DNA from 2 places in the Streptomyces sp. NPDC048196 genome. Region 2 is predicted to be linked to the other one. Evidence: riboswitches for the same ligand, from Rfam matches in the RefSeq annotation. Region 2 holds a riboswitch; the other holds the start of a gene.

Region 1 (7,485 bases), on a different contig from region 2:
CTCGGCGATCCCGTCCGGCAGCATCCGGAAGTACTCCGGCGGCGCCCAGGGGGTGTGCGAGAAGTGCGCGATCTTCAGGTCCGGCCGCAGCGCCCGCAGCATCCCCGGCACCAGCGCCAGGTGGTAGTCCTGCACCAGTACCGCCGCGTCCCGGCCCGCCTCGTCGGCGAGTGCCTGCGCGAAGGCGTGGTTGTACGCCTCGTACGCCCCCCACTGCCGCCGGAACTCCGCGTCGAAGACCGGCTCCAGCGGCGTCTGGTAGAGCATGTGGTGGACGAACCACAGCACCGAATTGGCGATGCCGTTGTAGGCGTCGGCGTGCACATGGGCCGGGATGTCCAGCATGCGGACGCGCTGTCCACCGGTGTCGGCCGGGTCCAGCCCGCCCCCGGTCCGCCGCGCGGCCTCCCGGTCGCCGTCGCCGAGCGCGGCACACACCCACACCGCGTCAGTCTCGGGACCGATCGCCGACAGCCCCGACACCAGCCCGCCCCCGCCCCGCTTCGCGGTCAGCGCCCCGTCCTCGCCCAGGGCGTACGAGACCGGTCCGCGATTGGACGCGACGAGAACCTCGGCACCTGCGTTCACCACACTGCGCTCGGAGACCATGTCGCGAGATTAACCAGTGACAGATCCGTGCAAACGTGCGACGCGGGTCAGGCCGCCCGCCTGGCCGCGTATTCCGGGATGTCGGCCATGGGCGGCCGTTCCTCGGTGTCCACGTCCGTGGTGCGGGGCACGAAACCCGCCTCGCCGCGGTCGAACTGGGTGAGCCGGGGCCGCACCAAGTGGCCGCGGGCCAGCCGGAGTTGGGCGGTGCGGTAGATCGCGGCGGCCATCCGGCCGAGGGCCTGGCCGTCCTGATGGCGGTGCCTGCGTACGCCGACGTCCACCTGGGCGAGGGCGTCTAGGCCGACGGTGTGCAGCGCGTCGACGAGCAGACCCAGCTCGACGCCGTAGCCGACCGGGAAGGGCAGCCGCTCCAGCAGGGCCCGGCGGGCCGCGTACTCGCCGCCCAGCGGCTGGACGAAACCGGCCAGCTGCGGCCAGTGGAGGTTGAGCAGCGGACGGGCGACGAGTTCGGTGACCCGGCCGCCCTGGCCCGGCCCCGCGCCCTCGCCCCCGGTCTCCAGCGGGCGGTCGTACATCGCCTTGACGAACTGCAGGTCCGGATCGGTCAGCAGCGGGCCGACGATGCCGGAGACGAAGGTCGCGGAGAACTCGCGCAGGTCGGCGTCGACGAAGCAGATGATGTCGCCGGTGGTCGCGAGGAGCGAGCGCCACAGCACCTCGCCCTTGCCGGGGACGGCGGGGATCCGCGGCAGCACCGCGTCACGGTGGACGACCTTGGCGCCGGCCGCCGCCGCGACCTCGGCCGTCCGGTCGGTGGAACCGGAATCCAGCACCACCAGCTCGTCGACCAGCGGGACGGCGCCGGTCATCAGCTCGGCACGGATCGTCGCCACGATCGCGCCGACCGTGGCCTCCTCGTCCAGCGCGGGCAGCACGACACTGACCGTCCGGCCCGTCTGGCGCTTGGCCGCCAGCAGCTGCTCCAATGGGCGATCGGCAGCCGACCAGGAGCGGCTGCGCAGCCAGCGCTCCACCTCTTCCAGCACGTCTACGACTCCTCGGTGGCCGCCGGTGCAGCGGTCGGTATGTGATCCATCGTGTGATCCATCTCGCGGTTCGGACGACTATCTCAACTGTCAGTGCCTTCGGTTACAGTCTTGAACAACGCGGATGACCCTCGCATGTCGGGGTCGCCACGCGACAAACGCCTGGGTTTCGGCCCAGCGCCATACCGCTCATCCAGAGGGGCAGAGGGATACGGCCCGTTGAAGCCCCGGCAACCCTCCAGTCGGTCTCCGCGTGCAGCGCGCGAGGCTCCCGGCTAGGGAAGGTGCCAAATCCGTCTCGTGGCGAGATGCGCCGCGAGGAAGATGAGGAGAAAGGGCCTCGCCTCCATGGCTGTGCAAACCACCGAAACCGCCACGAACGCCACCCCCGTCGCTCTGGGCCCCGCCGTCGCGCTGTCCTGCCGGGAGTGCGGTGAGCGCTTCGAGCTCGGTCCGATCTTCGCCTGTGCCAGCTGTTTCGGGCCGCTCGAAGTCGCCTACGACCTGCCGAGCGGCGACCCTGAGGCCCTGAGGAAGCAGATCGAGGCCGGCCCGGACAACATCTGGCGCTACGCCCCGCTGCTCCCGGTCCCCGTCGACGTGGCCGAGAAGCCGAACCTCAACCCCGGCTTCACCAAGCTCGTCAAGGCCGACCGGCTCGCCGCCGAGCTCGGCGTCACCGGCGGCCTGTACGTCAAGGACGACTCCGGCAACCCGACCCACTCCTTCAAGGACCGGGTCGTCGCGATCGCCGTCGAGGCCGCCCGCGCCTTCGGCTTCACGACCCTGTCCTGCTCCTCGACCGGCAACCTCGCCGGTGCGGTCGGCGCCGCGGCGCGCCGCGCGGGCTTCAAGTCCTGCGTCTTCATCCCGCACGACCTGGAGGCCGGCAAGGTCGTCATGGCCGCGGTCTACGGCGGTGACCTGGTCGGCATCGAGGGCAATTACGACGACGTCAACCGCTTCTGCTCGGAGCTCATCGGCGACCCGCTCGGCGAGGGCTGGGGCTTCGTCAACGTCAACCTGCGGCCGTACTACGGCGAGGGCTCCAAGACGCTGGCGTACGAGATCTGCGAGCAGCTCGGCTGGCGGCTGCCGGACCAGATCGTCATCCCGATCGCGTCCGGCTCCCAGCTGACGAAGATCGACAAGGGTCTCAAGGAGCTGATCGCCCTCGGACTGGTCGAGGACAGGCCGTACAAGATCTTCGGCGCCCAGGCGGAGGGCTGCTCGCCGGTGTCGACGGCCTTCAAGGCCGGGCACGACGTCGTGCGCCCGCAGAAGCCGAACACCATCGCCAAGTCGCTGGCGATCGGCAACCCGGCGGACGGCCCGTACGTGCTGGACATCGCGCGCCGGACGGGCGGTGCGGTGGAGGACGTCAACGACGAGCAGGTCGTGGACGCGATCAAGCTGCTGGCGCGTACGGAGGGCATCTTCGCGGAGACCGCGGGCGGCGTGACCGTCGGCGTGACCAAGAAGCTCATCGAGGAGGGTCTGCTCGACCCGGCGCTGACCACCGTTGTCCTCAACACGGGTGACGGTCTGAAGACACTGGACGCGGTCGCGCCGACCACCGGGCCCACGGCCACGATCCGTCCGAACCTGGATGCGTTCCGCGCGGCCGGCCTGGCCGGCTGAGCCCGCGCCGCCCTTCGCACCCGTACTCCGTAATCCCTGTCCGGAAGGCAGAACCATGAGCGTCAAGGTCCGCATCCCCACCATCCTCCGCACGTACACCGGCGGCGAGGCCGAGGTCACCGCCGAGGGTACGACCCTCTCCGAGGTGATCGCCGACCTGGAGAAGAACCACCAGGGCATCGCGGCCCGGGTGCTCGACGACGCCGGCAAGCTGCGGCGCTTCGTGAACGTCTACGTCAACGATGACGACGTCCGCTTCGAGCAGGGCCTTGAGACGCCGACGCCGGAGGGCGCGGGCGTCTCGATCATTCCCGCGGTGGCAGGGGGTGCCGGGGCGTAGCCCCGTCCTGCCGGGGCGGTGGTCGGGCGACGGGTGGGCGGCTGCTGACCTTCCGTTCGGTCTTACGTCGCGCGTCCCCCTGACGCGCGGCGTCATCCGGACGTTGATCGAACGGGCGCGGATTTGCGCCATCTCTTCCCCCGCTTGACCGGAATTGCCCCGTCCATCGAAATCGGACGGGGCAATTCCGTTTCGTGAAAGGGGATAGCATTGTGGCGATCTCCTCGCTGTATATGTCCCGGGGTATGCCGAGCGCATAAGAAACCGTGCTGAGTTGTGCTCAAAGTGTGTGCGGCATTTGTCGGTTAGGCACGTCTATGCCCGGCCCGACTCGCCCGGGAGAATCGCGATTTCGCCGCATATAGCCGATTCTCCGGCGCCAGAATTCTCGTCCGATTGACCTGTTGCGCTGGGCATCGGTCCAGATACATTCAGCGGCGGTCGACGCGTTCCGGCGCACACCCCACGGGCCTTTCGCGGGGTGAGGTCTGACCCGGGTCCGCGGAGTGCGGTCCTGCGCAAGGGCCAGTAATAGGGGAGTTAGGCATGGCTCAGGGCACCGTCAAGTGGTTCAACGCGGAGAAGGGGTACGGCTTCATCGCGGTCGACGGTGGTGCGGATGTATTCGTCCACTACAGCGCGATCCAGATGGACGGCTACCGCACCCTTGAGGAGGGCCAGCGGGTCGAGTTCGAGATCTCGCAGGGCCAGAAGGGGCCGCAGGCGGACATGGTCCGGGTGGCCGGCTGAGGCGCCGACCGACTGCTGCGTTGTGAAGGCCCGTACCCCTGAAGGGGTACGGGCCTTCTGCTTGCACCTCGAACGACGGACGGGCCTCCCGGCCGCCCCCCTCGATGGGTGGCCACGCTCTGAACGGCTTGCGCCCACCCGTCGCCCGACCACCACCCCCCAACGACGCCCTATCGGGCGGCTTGCACTCGACTGCCCCGAGTGCTAATCATTGGCGTTAGCACTCTCCGAGTGAGAGTGACAATGAAGGACCGGGTCGGTGAGGCCCGCAGGCCGGGTGGGGCAAGGAACCACAGCAGGTCTGCAGGTCGTCCGTCGCGGGCGCCAGCGCGGTCCGGAGCAATCCACCCCAGTCCGGGAGGACCACTTCACATGGCCAAGATCATCGCGTTCGACGAGGAGGCACGGCGCGGTCTCGAGCGCGGGATGAACCAGCTCGCCGACGCCGTCAAGGTCACCCTCGGCCCCAAGGGCCGCAACGTCGTCCTCGAGAAGAAGTGGGGCGCCCCCACGATCACCAACGATGGTGTGTCCATCGCCAAGGAGATCGAGCTCGAGGACCCGTACGAGAAGATCGGCGCCGAGCTGGTCAAGGAGGTCGCGAAGAAGACGGACGACGTCGCCGGTGACGGCACGACGACCGCGACCGTCCTGGCCCAGGCCCTGGTCCGCGAGGGCCTGCGCAACGTCGCCGCCGGCGCCAACCCGATGGCCCTGAAGCGCGGCATCGAGAAGGCCGTCGAGGCCGTCTCCGCCGCCCTGCTGGAGCAGGCGAAGGACGTGGAGACCAAGGAGCAGATCGCCTCCACCGCCTCCATCTCCGCCGCCGACACCCAGATCGGCGAGCTCATCGCCGAGGCCATGGACAAGGTCGGCAAGGAAGGCGTCATCACCGTCGAGGAGTCCCAGACCTTCGGTCTGGAGCTGGAGCTCACCGAGGGTATGCGCTTCGACAAGGGCTACATCTCGGCGTACTTCGCCACCGACATGGAGCGTATGGAGGCGTCGCTCGACGACCCGTACATCCTCATCGTCAACTCCAAGATCGGCAACGTGAAGGACCTGCTGCCGCTCCTGGAGAAGGTCATGCAGTCCGGCAAGCCGCTGCTGATCATCGCCGAGGACGTCGAGGGCGAGGCCCTGTCGACCCTGGTCGTCAACAAGATCCGTGGCACCTTCAAGTCCGTCGCCGTCAAGGCCCCGGGCTTCGGTGACCGCCGCAAGGCCATGCTCGGCGACATCGCCATCCTCACCGGTGGCACCGTCATCTCCGAGGAGGTCGGCCTCAAGCTCGAGAACGCCGGTCTCGACCTGCTCGGCCGCGCCCGCAAGGTCGTCATCACCAAGGACGAGACCACCATCGTCGACGGTGCCGGTGACAGCGAGCAGGTCCAGGGCCGGGTCAACCAGATCCGCGCCGAGATCGAGAACAGCGACTCGGACTACGACCGCGAGAAGCTCCAGGAGCGTCTGGCGAAGCTGGCCGGCGGCGTGGCCGTCATCAAGGCCGGTGCCGCCACCGAGGTCGAGCTCAAGGAGCGCAAGCACCGCATCGAGGACGCCGTTCGCAACGCGAAGGCGGCCGTCGAGGAGGGCATCGTCGCCGGCGGTGGCGTGGCCCTGCTGCAGGCCTCCTCGGTCTTCGAGAAGATCGAGCTCGACGGTGACGAGGCCACCGGTGCCGCGGCTGTGAAGCTGGCCCTGGAGGCCCCGCTGAAGCAGATCTCGGTCAACGCCGGCCTTGAGGGCGGCGTCGTGGTGGAGAAGGTGCGCAACCTGGCCGTCGGCCACGGTCTGAACGCCGCCACCGGCGAGTACGTCGACATGGTCGCCGAGGGCATCATCGACCCGGCCAAGGTCACCCGCTCCGCGCTGCAGAACGCCGCCTCCATCGCGGCGCTCTTCCTCACCACCGAGGCCGTCATCGCCGACAAGCCGGAGAAGGCCGCCGCGGCCGCTCCGGGCGGCATGCCGGGCGGTGACATGGACTTCTGATCCACCGCGCCGGACCTCCGGCCCGCTGGACCAGAACGCTGATCCTCCCGGATCACCCGTCCTGAACGTCGGGGCGGCACCCTCCTCCCAGGGGGTGCCGCCCCGGCGGCGTTTGTGCCCCGGCCCGCCGCCGTGCCCTGGCCTCTCGGGGCGGAGACGGCCGGGCGGTTACGCTGTGCACTTGATCGGCTATGGACAGTCACGGCCAAGGGTCTCGGGGTGGCCGCGCCCCCTGTGATCGCAAACGAAGGAGTGTTCGTGCGAGCCAGGGTGCGTAGAGGTCTGATCAGGTCCGATGCGGGCGGCGACTGATCATGTCCGGGCAGGAGCGGAACGCGAACCGGCAGGGGGGACGGGCGCGAGGCGATGACCAGGCGGTGCGGCCGCGGCGGGCGGTGCGTCCGCGACGGGCGGGGGGAGCGCGACGGGCGGGGGGAGCGCAGCGGCACGCGGGCCGACTGTCCGGCAATCCGGGCCGGCGGGACGCCTGGGCGGCCCGGCTGCTCGCCGTGGCCGCGGTGCTCTACAACGGCTGGCTGCTGGAGTTCGTCCTGCCGACCGGCCTCGACCCCCGGCACTCGTACGTCAGTGAGCTGTACGCCGCCGACCAGCCGCTGCGCGGTCTCTTCGGCGGCATCGAATGCGTCTGCGCCGCCCTCGTCGTCCTGGGGGCGCTGCTGGCGTACGGCCCGGCGGCGGGCCGCTGGTCCCGTGCCGGGTGGGCGGCGCTGGCCGGTCTCGGACTGTCGTCGCTGGCCGATGTGGCGCTGCCGATGCGCTGCGCGCCCTCACTGGAGCCCGGGTGCGAGGCCGTGCACCCCTGGCACACGGCCACCAGCGCCCTGGCCCACTTCTTCCTCTTCGCGTCGATGGCGCTGCTCAGCCGCGCCGCCGTGACCGAGCGCCCGCACCGGCAGCTGATCCGCCGGTGGGGGCCGCGGGTGCTGGCGCTGGCCCTGCCGGCCGCCGTGTGCACCGTGGGCCCGCTGTTCGGCCGGCCCGGCTGGCACGGCGTCCCGCAGCGCATCCATCTCGTGCTGGTGGGCGTGTGGTTCGCGCTACTGGCCGCCGAATCGCTCCGCTCGGCCGCGACGGCCCGGACGTCCGCGGCCCCTCCTGCGGAGATCCCGACGGCTGCGC
Region 2 (7,485 bases):
CGGCTGGGCCTCGCGCAGCTTCCCGGCGATCCGCTGCCGGAAGACCGCGTCGCTCTCCAGCGCCGCGGCCATCGCGTTCCCGGCGAACTTCGCCCGACGGGTCGGGGTGAACCGGGCGTACTGCCGCAGCGGCGGCGGGAGTTCGGCGACGGTCAGCGCGCCGAACGACTCCGCGGTGAGCGCCACGACCCGGCGCCGTACGCCCTCGGGCAGCGGTCGGTCGAGCACCTCGTCCGCCGCACCCTCGGGTACGTCATGACGCTCGGCCCCCGGCTCCCCTTCTGGACGGTCCACCACGGCTGCATCGCTCCGATCTCAGGCGCTCGCGCCCGGCCGGTCCACCAATTCGATCTGGTCGACCGCGTTGCACCAGCGGCAGCGCACGGACTCGATGCTCTCACTGAGGACCTCGCGCTCCTCCACCTTGGGCTCGCCGGCCAGATCCAGGTGGACGTACTCCACCACCTTGGCCTGGCGGGTCACATCGAAACGGGTGAGGTTGCCGCACAGCGTGCAGCGCCACCGGGTTTCGGCCGTCGGCAGGGGAACAGCCATCGTGTCGTCCTCTTTCGTGCTCGTCGGTCGTGTGCTGCTGCGCCGTTCACGCGGTGCGCCGTCGGACTGCGGAAGTACGCAAAGTACTGCCTGCAACCCTACGGCCTGATGGGGGGCGGGTGCGGCGCTGCCCGGGACCCGGGACGCGGCGAGGCACTCTGTCCCGATTGCCCGCATTACGCCATGATCACTTCATGACGGCGCCGGCTCCCCCACCCCGTTCTCCCCGCTCTTCTCGTCCTTCATTTCCTTCCCTCGCCCGGCTCTTCTTCCGTACGCCGCGCTCCTCCGGCCCGCTCCCCCGCCCGCCGCATCCGGGCCGGGCCCTGGCCGCGGTGTGCTCCCGGCTGACGAACGTGCTGATCGCCCTGTGCTGTGCGGTCTTCGTGCTCGGCCCCGCCTCGGGCCTGAACCGGACGTACGGCACCGGCGACGCGCTGCTGCGGGCCCAGACCGCGTACTTCGAGCGGTGGGGCGTGGTCCCCGTGGAGCTGTGGAGCGGTTCCCTGCGGGCGCTGATCACCCCGCTCTCCGCGCTGTTCGTGCACGGCAGCTGGCTGCATCTGCTCGGCAACATGCTGTTTCTCTACGTCTTCGGCGGGATGGCCGAGGCGCGGATGGGCCGGCTGCCGTTCGCCGCCTTCTACCTCATCATCGGCTACCTGGCGCTGCACGGCTACGCGGCCGCGCACGCCGCCTCGGCCCAGACGCTGGTGGGAGCCTCCGGCTCGATCGCCGGCATTCTCGGTGCCTTCCTGTACCTCTTCCCCCGGGCCCGGGTCACCAGCGTCTTCCCCTTCCTCTTCTTCCTGCCGCTGCGCTTCCCCGCCTGGGTCGTCCTGCTGTTCTGGTTCTTCCTCCAATGGCAGGCCGCCCAGGACGACCCCAACGGCCCCGGCGTCGCCTACCTCGCCCACGTGATCGGCTTCGCCCTCGGCTTCCTCTACGCATGGCTGCGCTACCGGAGGGATAGTGTGGGGTCCACCAGCGGGAACGTCCGGGCGAATGAGGGAGAGAGCCAGCCGTGATCACGTCGATCGTGCTCATCAAGACCAGCGTGGACCAGATCCCGGAGATCGCCGAGAAGATCGCCGCGCTGGAAGGGGTCAGCGAGGTCTACTCCGTCACCGGCGCGCACGACCTGATCGCGATGGTCCGCGTCGCCAAGCACGACGACCTCGCGGACGTCATCCCCGGCCGCATCAGCAAGATCCCCGGCGTCGCCTCCACGGAGACGCACATCGCCTTCCGCACGTACTCCCAACACGACCTCGAGGCCGCCTTCGCGATCGGCCTCGACGCGTAGCGCTGCGCTTGGCCTGGGCCCCACGTACCTGGCCGTCCCGCCGCGGGGCGCTCGCTTGGCGGTGTCTCCCACGTAGCTGGTTTTCCCGCCACGGGGCTTGCTCGCCGTTGCGCGGTTTGCGGCGCCGCGCACGTAGCTGGCCGTCCCGCCGCGGGGCTCGCTCGCCGTTGCGCTCTGCGGCGCCCCGCACCTAGCTGGCTTTCCCGCCACGGGGCTTGCTCGCCGTTGCGCGCTTTGCGGCGCCGCGTACGTAGCTGGCTTTCCCGCCGCGGGGCTTGCTCGCCGTTGCGCGCTTTGCGGCGCCGCGCACGTAGCTGGCTTTCCCGGCGCGGGGCTTGCTCGCCGTTGCGCGCTTTGCGGCGCCGCGCACGTAGCTGGCTTTCCCGCCGCGGGGCTTGCTCGCCGTTGCGCCTGGCGGCGGGCGTGGTGTTTTCGGGTGCGGTGACAGCCCTACAGACTTCGTCCTCCGGTCTGTCCCCTCCCGTTGGTGGGGGGGTTGGGAGGCCGGTGGGGGTGGGCGTCGTTGTTCCGGGTGCCCGGTGCACTTTCGCGTCGTGGGGTGGGGTGGGTGTCGGGAATACCTCCCCTGCCCGTCGAGTTGAGGCCCTGCAAGGGGCGCTCGCGACCCCTACGGGATCTGTTCGACCGTCCCCTACGGGTCCCAAGGGCCCCTTGCACCCCCAACGCCCGCCCCCACCCACCGCATTCCCATCCCCCAACGGGAGGGGACGGGCCGGAGGGGCCTTGTTCGTGGACGTAAAGCGACAGCAGTCCACGAACAAGGCCCCGGAGGTCCGTCACCGCACCCACAACAAACCCAGCCCGCCGCAGGCGCAACGGCGAACAACACCCGCGGCGGGAAAGACGAGTACGTGCGGGGGCGCCGCAAAGCGCAACGGCGGGACAGCCAGGTACGTGGGGATCAGACGGCGTCAGCCGGCACGCAACGGCCGTTTTCCGTGCGGTAGTTCCAGCGGGCGCCGTCGGAGACGAGTTCCTTGACCGCGTGCAGGAAGCGGTCGACGTGCTCGTCGGGGGTGCCGGCGCCGAAGGAGACCCGGATGGCGTTGAGGGACCTCTGGCCGGGGGCGGCCTCGGGGGCGCCGCACTCGCCGGGGTCCTGCGGGTCGGTGCCCAGCAGGGTGCGGACGAGCGGGTGCGCGCAGAAGAGGCCGTCGCGGACGCCGATGCCGTACTCGGCGGAGAGCGCCGCCGCGAAGTGGGAGCTGTTCCAGCCGTCCACCACGAAGGAGAGCACGCCGACGCGCGGGGCGTCGTCGCCGAAGAGGGACAGCACGCGCACCTCGGGGACCTCTGCCAGCCCCGCGCGGACCCGGGCGATCAGTTCCTGTTCGCGGGCGACGAGCGTGTCGAAGCCCGCCTCGGTGAGCGCCTTGCAGGCGGAGGCGATGGCGTAGGCGCCGATGACGTTGGGCGAGCCGGCCTCGTGCCGGGCGGCCGTGGTGTGCCACTCGACGTCGACGCCGCCGTCCGTACGGCGCGAGACCGTGCGGCTGGCGCCGCCGCCCGCCAGGTACGGGTCGGCGGCCTGGAGCCAGTCGGCGCGGCCGGCCAGGACGCCGGCGCCGAACGGCGCGTACAGCTTGTGGCCGGAGAAGGCGACCCAGTCGACGTCCAGTTCGGCGAGGTCGACGGGGTGGTGCGGGGCGAGCTGCGCGGCGTCGAGGACGATCCGGGCACCGTGCGCATGCGCCGCGGCGGCCAGTTCGCGGACCGGCCACAGCTCGCCGGTGACGTTGGAGGCGCCGGTGACGCAGACCAGGGCCGGGCTGCTCCGCTGCGCTCCGCCTCCGCTCTTCACCGAGTCCCCGGAAGCGGAGCAGGGCTCGCGGTCGGCGAGGGCGCGCTCCAGGGTCGCGACGGCCTGCTCCGGGGTGCGCGGGGCGTCGAGGTAGGTGACCGTCAGGTCGGCGCGCTGTTCCCACGGCAGCAGCGAGGCGTGGTGCTCGGTCTCGAAGACGAACACCCGGGTGTTCTGCGGGAGTACGGCGGCGAGCAGATTGAGCGAGTCGGTGGTGGAGCGGGTGAGAACGACCTGGTCGTCGGGGCGGCAGCCGAGGAATTCGGCGATCGTGCGGCGGCTGTTCTCGAAGAGGTCGGTGGAGAGCTGCGAGAGGTATCCGGCGCCGCGGTGCACGCTGCCGTAGTAGGGGGCGTAGGCGGCCACGTCGTCCCAGACCCGCTGCAGTGCCGGGGCGCTGGCGGCGTAGTCCAGCGCGGCGTAGTCGACCTCGCCGCCGGTCACGAGCGGAACGAGGACGTCCCGGCCGAGGACCGGCAGCGGGGCACAGACGGAACGGTCGGCGGCAACGGCGGAAACGGACATGGCGAACTCCCGTAAGGCGTAAGCGAATTCGCTGCGAGGAAGGGGCGCGTGCGGCGCTTTCGGGTGTGCGCGAGCGCGCGGCGCGGGGCGCAGCGTGAAAGGAAAAAGGGTGCGGAAAAGGGGCCGTTGAGCCCTATCGCATTCGCTGATTCACGGAAGTTCTCCCTCGGGGACCAGGATCCCTGGCGAGGGATCCGCGCTTGCCGCAGACCTCGCTGCCTGCGGCCTGGTCATCACCCGGGGCACCCCGCCACGGAAGGAGGGTTGCCGGACAGCGGGCCGGGGCCTGTGTCGCTGTCACTCGTGACCTGCGCAGCATCATGCCACAAGAGCATTTGGCCGCAAGGGCTCAGTCCATATGACGGACCGAGCCCTGCGTCACACCCTGCGTCACCGGCCGCTCAGGCGTTGCTGGCGGCCACCCAGCGCTCCAGCGCCCGCTTGGCCGCGCCCGAGTCGATCGACGCGGCGGCCTGCTCGATGCCGAGGCGGATGCGGTCGCTCAGCGGGGCGTCCGACGGCTCCAGCGCGACGAGCGCGGCCGCGGAGTTCAGCAGCACCGCGTCGCGTACCGGGCCGGTCTCGCCGTCCAGCAGCCGGCGGGCGACGTCCGCGTTGTACGAGGCGTCCGCGCCGCGCAGCGCCTCGACGGGGACGAGCGGGATGCCGACGTCGCGGGGGTCGAAGGACTCCTCGCGGACCGTGCCGTCCCGCACGATCCAGACCCGGGAGGTGGCCGTCGTGGTCAGTTCGTCGAGGCCGTCGTCGCCGCGGAAGACCAGGGCGGACGAACCGCGCTCGGCGAGCACGCCGGCCAGGATGGGCGCCATGCGGGCGTCCGCGACGCCGGTCGCCTGGGCCTTGACCCGGGCGGGGTTGGTCAGCGGGCCGAGCACGTTGAACGTGGTGCGGATGCCGAGCTGGCCGCGGGCGTTGGCGACGTGCCGGAGGGAGGGGTGGAACTTCACCGCGAAGCAGAAGGTGATGCCGGCCTCCTGGGCCACCTCGGTGACCCGCTGGGGGGTGAGGTCGAGGTTGACGCCGAGCTTCTCCAGGACGTCGGAGGCGCCGCTGGCGGAGGACGCGGCGCGGTTGCCGTGCTTGACGACCTTGGCTCCGGTGCCGGCCACGACGATCGAGGACATCGTGGAGATGTTGACGGTCTTGGCGCCGTCGCCGCCGGTGCCGACGATGTCGACGCTGGGGCCCGGGACCTCGATCAGCCGGGCGTGTGCGTACATCGTCCGGACCAGGCCGGAGATCTCCGCGACGGTCTCGCCCTTGGCGCGCAGGGCCACCGCGAAGCCGGCGATCTGGGCGTCGCTGGCCTCGCCCCGCATGATCTTGTCCATCGCCCAGGCGGTGTCGTCGGCGGTGAGGTCGCGGCCGTCGAGCAGGGCGTTCAGGATGCCCGGCCAGGTGTGGGCCGCCACGCTGTCGCCGCCTACCGGGGTCACAACGTTCATGGTCCACGCTCCTGGTCTGTGTCCTGCTTATGCCGTCACCCTATCGAGAGGGGCGATATGCCGGAGGGCCCCGTCCGGTGCTCGGAACGGGGCCCTCTGGGTGGCGTACTACCTACGGTGCGCTACGAGGCGCGCAAGGGATCAGTGGTGGCCGTGGCCGCTGGTGATCTCCTGGTACTCCTCGACCGTGGGCTTGGGGATGACGTTGTCCTCGCCGTAGTAGCTCTTGGAGAGCTTGGCGCGGAGCTTCTGCGACCGCTTGATCTTGCGGCGGACGCCGTTCTCGTCGACCTCCGGGCCCAGCTCCAGCGGCTCGGGCTGCTCGTGCTGGGTCAGGAAGTGCAGCTGCTCCTGGTCGAGCGGCTCGTGGACCTCGATGAACTCGCCGTGCGGCAGGCGCTTGATGATGCCGGACTCGCGGCCGTGCAGCACCTTGTCCTTGTCGCGCCGCTGCAGACCCAGGCAGATCCGCTTGGTGGCGATGAAGCCCAGCACCGGCCCGACGAAGAACGCGATCCGGACGAACCAGGTGATCGAGTTGATCGACAGGTGGAAGTGGGTCGCCCACAGGTCGTTGCCGCCACCGATCAGCATCACGAAGTACGCGATCAGCCAGGCCACACCGAAGCCGGTGCGGGTGGGCACGTTGCGCGGGCGGTCCAGGATGTGGTGCTCGCGCTTGTCACCGCGGACCCAGGACTCGACGAACGGGTAGACCGCGATGGCGACCAGGACGAGCGGGAAGAGGAGGATCGGGATCAGCACACCGAAGTTGACGGTGTGGCCCCAGAAGTTCCACTCCCAGCCCGGCATGACACGGACCAGGCCCTCGGCGAAGCCCATGTACCAGTCCGGCTGCGCACCAGTGGAGACCTGGTCCGGCCGGTACGGCCCTATGGCCCACACGGGGTTGATGCTGGCGACCGCGGCGATCACCGAGATCACGCCGAAGACCAGGAAGAAGAAGCCTCCGGCCTTGGCCATGTAGACCGGCAGCAGCGGCATGCCGACGACGTTGGTGTTGGTCTTGCCGGCACCCGGGAACTGCGTGTGCTTGTGGTAGAAGACCAGGATCAGGTGCGCCACCAGCAGGCCGAGCATGATGCCCGGAAGCAGCAGCACGTGCACCGTGAAGAACCGCGGGATGATGTCGTGCCCGGGGAACTCGCCGCCGAAGATGAACATCTGCAGGTACGAACCGACCAGCGGCATCGCCAGGATGACGCCCTCGATGAACCGCACACCGGTGCCGGAGAGCAGGTCGTCGGGGAGCGAGTAGCCGGTGAAGCCGGTGAACATGCCGAGCACCAGCAGCAGGAAGCCGAACAGCCAGTTGACCTCGCGCGGCTTGCGGAAGGCGCCGGTGAAGAACACCCGCATCATGTGGACCATCATCGCGGCCAGGAAGACCAGCGCCGCCCAGTGGTGGATCTGGCGGATGAGCAGACCACCCCGGACGTCGAAGCTGATGTCCAGCGTCGACTCGAAGGCCTGGGTCATCCGGATCCCCTGCATGGGCACGTAGGAACCGTGGTAGGTCACCTCGGCCATGCTCGGGTGGAAGAACAGCGTCAGGTAGACACCGGTCAGGATGATGATGATGAAGCTGTAGAGCGCGACCTCACCCAGCATGAAGGACCAGTGGTCCGGGAAGATCTTGCGCATGTTGGACTTGGCGAGGCTGTAGATGCCCAGCCGGCCGTCCGCCCAGTCGGCGATCCGCTCGCCCCGCGGCGCCTGGCCGCGGCGCGTGGTGGTCGCGCTTGTCTCGTTACTCATCCGCGCTCCCAGAAGCTCGGGCCGACGGGCTC

The links. Region 2 has a riboswitch for S-adenosylmethionine ahead of AB0E02_RS24230 (aminotransferase class V-fold PLP-dependent enzyme). Riboswitches for the same ligand answer to the same signal wherever they lie in the genome.
Region 1: another riboswitch for S-adenosylmethionine. It lies ahead of thrC (threonine synthase); the one in region 2 lies ahead of AB0E02_RS24230 (aminotransferase class V-fold PLP-dependent enzyme).

What each region holds. Positions count from the first base shown of each region.
Region 1 is NZ_JBEZMM010000034.1:13,989-21,473, reverse strand. Features, by position in the region: gene AB0E02_RS27415 (trehalose-6-phosphate synthase) at 1-609, opposite strand, end outside; gene AB0E02_RS27410 (glucosyl-3-phosphoglycerate synthase) at 657-1,619, opposite strand; SAM riboswitch class I at 1,806-1,950, shown strand; gene thrC (threonine synthase) at 1,968-3,260, shown strand; gene AB0E02_RS27400 (MoaD/ThiS family protein) at 3,316-3,600, shown strand; gene AB0E02_RS27395 (cold-shock protein) at 4,147-4,350, shown strand; gene groL (chaperonin GroEL) at 4,723-6,345, shown strand; gene AB0E02_RS27385 (DUF998 domain-containing protein) at 6,741-7,485, shown strand, end outside.
Region 2 is NZ_JBEZMM010000027.1:30,141-37,625, forward strand. Features, by position in the region: gene AB0E02_RS24210 (NYN domain-containing protein) at 1-297, opposite strand, end outside; gene AB0E02_RS24215 (hypothetical protein) at 316-555, opposite strand; gene AB0E02_RS24220 (rhomboid family intramembrane serine protease) at 903-1,583, shown strand; gene AB0E02_RS24225 (Lrp/AsnC ligand binding domain-containing protein) at 1,580-1,861, shown strand; gene AB0E02_RS24230 (aminotransferase class V-fold PLP-dependent enzyme) at 2,784-4,208, opposite strand; SAM riboswitch class IV at 4,400-4,517, opposite strand; gene trpD (anthranilate phosphoribosyltransferase) at 4,610-5,674, opposite strand; gene AB0E02_RS24240 (ubiquinol-cytochrome c reductase cytochrome b subunit) at 5,816-7,453, opposite strand; gene AB0E02_RS24245 (Rieske 2Fe-2S domain-containing protein) at 7,450-7,485, opposite strand, start outside.